2 linked regions of the Microbulbifer sp. GL-2 genome follow. The protein of the gene in region 1 interacts with the protein of each later gene in a pairwise test. Links are inferred from orthologs where the notes say so. Each region holds a gene or a part of one and is shown in the gene's direction. Other genes may lie near its edges. The genes, in order: GL2_RS00540 and GL2_RS12635.

The links.
Region 2: the proteins of GL2_RS00540 (region 1) and GL2_RS12635 interact in binary tests that used the Escherichia coli proteins (3 or more experiments, as listed by UniProt). The link is inferred for Microbulbifer sp. GL-2 from one-to-one orthologs.

The regions. Positions count from the first base shown.
Region 1 is NZ_AP019807.1:118,227-121,291, reverse strand. What follows is about bases 45-2,789. They hold GL2_RS00540 (flavodoxin), read left to right. Parts: upstream 45-1,013; coding sequence 1,014-1,565; downstream 1,566-2,789. Other genes in these bases: GL2_RS00530 (S9 family peptidase), read right to left, coding at 2,075-2,789; GL2_RS00535 (hypothetical protein), read left to right, coding at 1,572-1,949; GL2_RS00545 (Spy/CpxP family protein refolding chaperone), read left to right, coding at 328-798; GL2_RS00550 (response regulator transcription factor), read right to left, coding at 45-162. Outside these bases: more of GL2_RS00550, read right to left, coding at 1-44; more of GL2_RS00530, read right to left, coding at 2,790-3,065. UniProt on the Escherichia coli protein: Low-potential electron donor to a number of redox enzymes. Involved in the reactivation of inactive cob(II)alamin in methionine synthase.
Region 2 is NZ_AP019807.1:2,895,153-2,898,437, forward strand. Bases 321-3,285 are described here. They hold GL2_RS12635 (regulatory protein RecX), read left to right. Parts: upstream 321-1,542; coding sequence 1,543-2,028; downstream 2,029-3,285. Other genes in these bases: GL2_RS12625 (CinA family protein), read left to right, coding at 321-336; recA (recombinase RecA), read left to right, coding at 508-1,542; glpK (glycerol kinase GlpK), read left to right, coding at 2,125-3,285. Also shown: more of GL2_RS12625, read left to right, coding at 1-320. UniProt on the Escherichia coli protein: Modulates RecA activity through direct physical interaction. Can inhibit both RecA recombinase and coprotease activities. May have a regulatory role during the SOS response. Inhibits DNA strand exchange in vitro.

The DNA.
Region 1 (3,065 bases):
CATCACATCCAGCACCAGGGCATCAAAATTTTGGCTCTGCGCCAGCTCCAGCCCGCGGCCACCATCGTTGGCCGCAGTTACTTCAAACCCCTCGCCGGTGAGGAACTCCCTCAGCAGGTCGGTCAGTTCTGTGTCGTCGTCGATCAGAAGGATTCGGCTCATGGCGTTCTCTCAGTAGCTGTGGGGCCATTATATGCAAAGCACTGGCGCTAGTTATCTCGTCTTCATGGGCTTTTTACCGTTCTTAACAATTGTTTACTGCGGTTTGCCCCTGTTTACACAGGCCACACTTACTATGAAGTCATTGAATACAAACGAGAGGACGAAATGATGAAGAACTGGAAGCTGGCGGTAAGTAGTTTGGCCTTGGCGGGTGTTTTGGCCTTCCCTGCTGCAACAATGGCCTACGGTGGAGGCGAGGGGCACCACAAGCGCGGTTTTGAGCATATAGCCCGTGAGTTGCAGTTGACCGAAGGGCAGAAGGCCCAGTTAAAAGCCAACCGAGATGGCACCCGAGAGGCGAGAAAGGCCCAGCGTGAACAGACGAACGAACTGCGCAAGCGGATCCACGCTGCCATTGAGTCCGGTGCTGATCAAGCTACAGTGGATCAACTTGGCGCTGAACTGGGCAAACTGAAGGTTCAACAGATGCAAAATCACTATCAGATGCGCCAGCAATTTGAGGCGATTCTCACCGAAGAGCAGAAAGCCAAGTTTGAAGAACTGAAGGCTGAACGTAAAGAACATCGTATGAAGTGGCGTAAAGACCGCCTTGAGCGCAGATCTTCAGAGTCCTGACCTCAGCTATTGGCAGCTTGTGCGATCCGCCGGGTGCACCCTTCCCCAGAGGCCCGGTAGGTTCATAACCCCTTGCCCCCTTCATCGGGGGCTTTTTTCTGTCCTTCCCCCCAACTTCTCCAGGTCAGCTTGCTGCATCCATCCATTGCTGGGAGAATACGCCGCCCCGCAAATAGGTATCTAGTGTGGCCCGGTAAGGGCGGAGAGGAATGACTGTGAGCAAAATCGGCTTGTTTTATGGCAGTGACGAAGGCAACACCGAATCCATAGCCCTGCGCATTCGCGCCCGTCTGGGGGAGGATAGTGTCAATCTGTTTGATATTGCCGATGTCACTCAGCTGGATATCGCCAACTACGAACAACTGATTTTCGGTATTCCCACCTGGGACTTCGGTCAGATCCAGTCCGACTGGGAGGAATTCTGGGAGGATGTACAGGAAATTGACTTCAGCGGCAGGACGGTTGCGCTGTTCGGCCTGGGTGATCAATTCGGTTACGGTGATTATTTTCTCGATGCCATGGGCATGTTGCACGATGTGATTGTCGGGCGGGGGGCAACAATTATCGGTTTGTGGTCCACTGAAGGCTATGAATTTGAGGCCTCCAAGGCGGAAATTGAGGGCGAGGGCAAGTTTATGGGCCTCGCTATCGATGAAGACCAGCAGGAAGAGTTGACCGCCGAGCGTCTTAACCTCTGGTGCAAGCAAATTGCTGACGAGTTTACTCTTGCTGGTGGTGCTGACAGCGTCATCGAGTTGGATGATTAGAATTGCATGCAGCAGGCAATCCCCTTTAAAGAGTTCTGGGCTTGGTTGGCCGAGCACCCCAACTGTATCCTTCGTGCAGGTAGTACAGACTCAGTAGTTTACGATGATGATGACTACCATTGGCTCTTTGCTGAAGAGGATGCCCATACCTTGCTTATCCAAGTTATGCGAGGAAAGCGCCCTGTAGCAGAGTTCTTTGTTGAGCCTGCTCATGTATCCTCTGTTCGAGTCAGTGCTGGGGAAAGAGGGGAATTTAATTTCGATTTGGTTACCGAAATTCATGGACAGGTGCAGGTAATTTTTTATTTTGTATTGTCACATGGGCTGGAAGAGGCTGCAGATAAACCCGATGAGGAGCAGCGGAGTTCCGGGCGCCTTCATTAGGGAATCGATAAGTCTACTTCCGGCATGGTTCGTAGGCTTTGTAGATCTTGTCTTTATTAGGCTAGAGGAAGCTCCACTATCAGGAGGTTTTTCCACCTGATAGTGGCTGATTAAGTGAGCAGCAGCTAGCCTTCACCAGGTTGTCTTTCTGTGGCACCGACCCCGATATGCTGATCGAGAAAGCTCAGGATCTCAGTATAGAGTTTCATATTGTTTTCCTCGCTATAAAAACCATGGCCCTCGTTAGCAACAATTAGGCTCTTTGCTGGTTTTCCCTCCTTTGCAAGTTTCTCCAGTAGCTCCTCAGCATGTTCAACAGGTACGCGCTCATCTTTTTCTCCATGCACAATAAACAAAGGGAGATTGAGTTTATTGGTATTGTGGATTGGGGAGTTTTCCCTAAGGAAGTTCTTATCTTTACTTAGTTCCCTTTTTAGGTAGGCGAGGCCTCTATCTCGACGCTTTATGTCTCCTTTCTTGTACATCATCTCCAAGTCATATACTCCCACATAGCCAATGGCACATTTGTAGAGTTCGGGATACCTGATTGGATTCATCAGGGCGGAGTAACCACCAAAGCTGGCACCATAAATACAAATTCTCTCTGGGTCTGCATAGCCTTTATTTATTGCCCAGTTAACCGCATCGGCGATATCCTTTTGGATTTTTCCTCCCCACTCGAGTCTGCCTGCCCTATAAAAATGACTTCCATAGCCTGTAGAGCCACGGAAGTTTACCTGGAGAACCAGGTAGCCATTTTGAGAGAGGATCTGTGCTTCCTGGTCATACCCCCAATAATCGCGGGCGTGAGGTCCACCGTGGGGTAGAACTACCATAGGTTGGTGTTCATTGGAACCTTGTGGGAATGTGAGATATACCCCGATCTTTAGACCATCTTCGGTGTTGAAGTCATCGGCCAGCATAGGCTGGAGCTGTTCAGGGTTTAGCCAGTTCGCAGATGAAATAAGAAAATCCACTCTTTTGGACTCCATATTCACTAGAAAGTAGTCGTTGGGCAGGCGGTCGCCATGAACTTTCAGCACCCCAAGACTCCCATCGGAGGTAAAGCTGGTAAACGAAATATGGTACCCCTCAAAAGCTTTTTTGAGTCCGCGG
Region 2 (3,285 bases), 2.8 Mb from region 1 along the record:
ATCAAACACAGCGTTCTGGGTGTAGACGCCAAGGATTTACAGCAGTTTGGTGCTGTCAGTGAGCCGGTTGCCCGTCAGATGGCCTGTGGTGTGTTAGCAATGATGGATGCCAATCTAGCTGTTGCGGTGAGCGGTATCGCCGGTCCCGATGGTGGTACAGAAGAGAAGCCTGTGGGTACCGTCTGGATTGCCTGGGCTCATGCCGATGGGCAGGAGCCTGTACAGATCGATGCCCGCTGCTTTCATTTTCAAGGCGATAGGGCTGATGTGCAGGCGCAAACGGTGAGAGAAGCAATCACAGGTATGCTCGCTATCCTGGATGAGCACCCGGTTTAAGGCTGCTAGGGGTTAACCGGGCAATATAGGGCGAGCTTTGCAGCTGCCTAAGGCCCATAATTTGCGCGATGGCGACTGGTACCGGTTGTGCCGGAATTACTGGTTGCCTATACAGTAATCCTTCGTTAAGCTTGCCACCAATCAACACAGCTCAGCAATATGGGAATGGTCATGGATTCCAATAAAGACAAGGCGCTAAAGGCGGCGCTCTCGCAGATCGAACGCCAGTTTGGCAAAGGCACAGTGATGCGCATGGGAGATAAGGAGCGCGTGCGTATCCCGGCGATTTCCACTGGCTCCTTAGGCCTGGATGTGGCCCTGGGTATTGGCGGCCTGCCGCGCGGCCGTATTGTTGAGATCTATGGCCCTGAATCCTCCGGTAAAACCACTCTGACCCTGCAAGTGATTGCCGAAGCCCAGCGCAAAGGTGGCACTTGTGCGTTTGTTGACGCTGAGCATGCGCTCGATCCTATCTACGCCGAGAAACTCGGTGTAAATGTTGATGAGCTGATCGTCTCACAACCGGATACCGGCGAGCAGGCCCTGGAAGTGGCTGACATGCTGGTGCGTTCCGGTGCTGTGGATGTACTGGTTGTGGACTCTGTAGCGGCCCTGACCCCGCGCGCGGAGATTGAGGGTGAGATGGGCGATTCCCATGTTGGCCTGCAGGCCCGCCTGATGTCCCAGGCCCTGCGTAAGCTGACCGGTAATATCAAGAATACCAATACCCTGGCAATCTTCATCAACCAGATCCGTATGAAGATCGGTGTGATGTTTGGCTCCCCGGAAACCACTACCGGTGGTAATGCACTCAAGTTCTACTCCTCCGTACGCCTGGATATCCGTCGCATCGGTGCCGTGAAGGATGGCGATGAGGTGGTGGGGAACGAGACTCGCGTTAAGGTGGTGAAAAACAAGGTGGCACCGCCGTTCAAACAGACTGAATTCCAAATCATGTATGGCGAAGGCATCAACATGGTTGGTGAAATTGTCGATTACGGCGTGAAGATGGGCTTGGTTGATAAGGCTGGTGCCTGGTACAGCTATAAAGGGGATAAGATTGGCCAGGGCAAGGCCAATGCTACCAAGTTCCTGCGTGAGAACCAGGATATCCGTAATGAGATTGAAGGGCAGCTGCGCGCGCAGCTGCTGGGTGACCTGGTTCCAGCCAGCCCCGAAGAGGCCGCAGAACTCTCGGAAGAGTAAGTGCCTTATACCAAAACGGAGCTTTCCGTTGATTCAGCTCAAGCGCTGTTTGGCGCAGCGCTTGAGTTACTTGCCCGTCGTGAACACTCGCGCCTCGAGTTGAGGCGGAAACTGATGGGCAAATTCCCTTCTGCCAATTTCGAAGCTCTTTTTGAGCGCCTACAAGAGCTCAATTATCAATCGGAACAGCGTTTTGCTGAGGTTTTTGCCCGTTCGCGCGTTCAGCGTGGCCAAGGCCCCGTGCGTATCCGTCAAGAGCTACAGCAACGCGGTATAACCGCTGAGCTGGCTGCCTGGGCACTGGGGCAGGTGGAAGCCGATTGGTTTGTATTGGCGCAGGAACAGTTGCAGCGCAAATACCGAAACCCCATTAGTGAGGCGCTGCCGCGGGACCAACTAATAAAGGAGCGGGCAAAGCGTCAGCGCTACCTGGCATATCGCGGTTTCCCTGCTGATGCCATCAGTTGGGCGCTGGACGAGAAGTAAACGGGCTTATACTCTCATCTTGGTTGAGGCATCGCAGTATTTCTGCGGCTCAGAACCACGATAGTGAGAGCGAAAATAATAAGCGCGAGACACCCTATGATCCTATCCATAGACCAGGGCACCACAGGCACTACAGCCTTTGTCTTTGATAGCAGCGGCAGCCTGATTGGCCGCAGTTATTCCGAAATACCCAATTATTATCCCCAGCCCGGCTGGGTCGAGCAGAATGCTGAAGAGATTTGGCAGGTAACGCGGCGGGTCTGCGCTGCTGCGCTACAGCGTGCCGGTATTCGCGCATCCGATATCATGGCGATTGGTATTACTAACCAGCGCGAGACTACGGTTCTGTGGGATCGACATACCGGTGAGCCAGTACACCCCGCCATCGTCTGGCAGTGTCGCCGTTCTGCGGAAATCTGCCAGGAGCTGGCCGTGACAAGTAAGGCTGGCTGGTTGCGTGAGCGCAGCGGTTTGCTGCTTGATGCTTATTTTTCTGCGAGTAAGCTGCTGTGGGTCTTCCGTGAGCAGCCTCAATTGCTGGCCCGTGCCCGCCGTGGCGACTTGTGCTTTGGCACAGTGGACAGCTGGCTGATGTATAAGATGAGTGGTGGCCGCGCGCACCTGACTGATCACACCAATGCCAGCCGTACCCTGTTGTATAACCTCGAGGAAAAACGTTGGGACCCAGAGCTACTGGCGCTGTTTGATTGCCCGGAATCCATCCTGCCTGAAATCAGGCCGTCTGCCGGTCATTTTACCGATACCGATCCCGAGGCGTTCCTGGGAGCCTGTGCGCCCATTTGTGGCGTGGCCGGCGACCAGCAAGCGGCGCTGTTTGGCCAGGGTTGTCTCCGTCCTGGAGAGATTAAAAACACCTATGGTACGGGCTGCTTTATGTTGGCATTTGCGGGTGAAAAACGCCCTGAGCTGCCGGCTGGCCTGCTTGCCACTATTGCTTGTGATATTAGTGGTGCTCCCGCCTATGCGGTTGAGGGTTCGGTGTTTACTGCGGGCTCTGCAATCCAGTGGCTGCGCGACGAGATGGGTCTCATTCAAAGGGCGGTGGATACTGAGGTAATTGCACAGAGTATTGCCGACACCCGCGGAGTTTATCTGGTGCCGGCATTCAGTGGCCTGGGTGCCCCCCATTGGAATCCGTCGGCAAGGGGCACCGTGTGTGGCTTGAGTCGTGGTACCGGCCGCGCGGAGATAGTGCGCGCTACGCTCGAGTCTATTGCCTATCAGAGTGACGAGTTG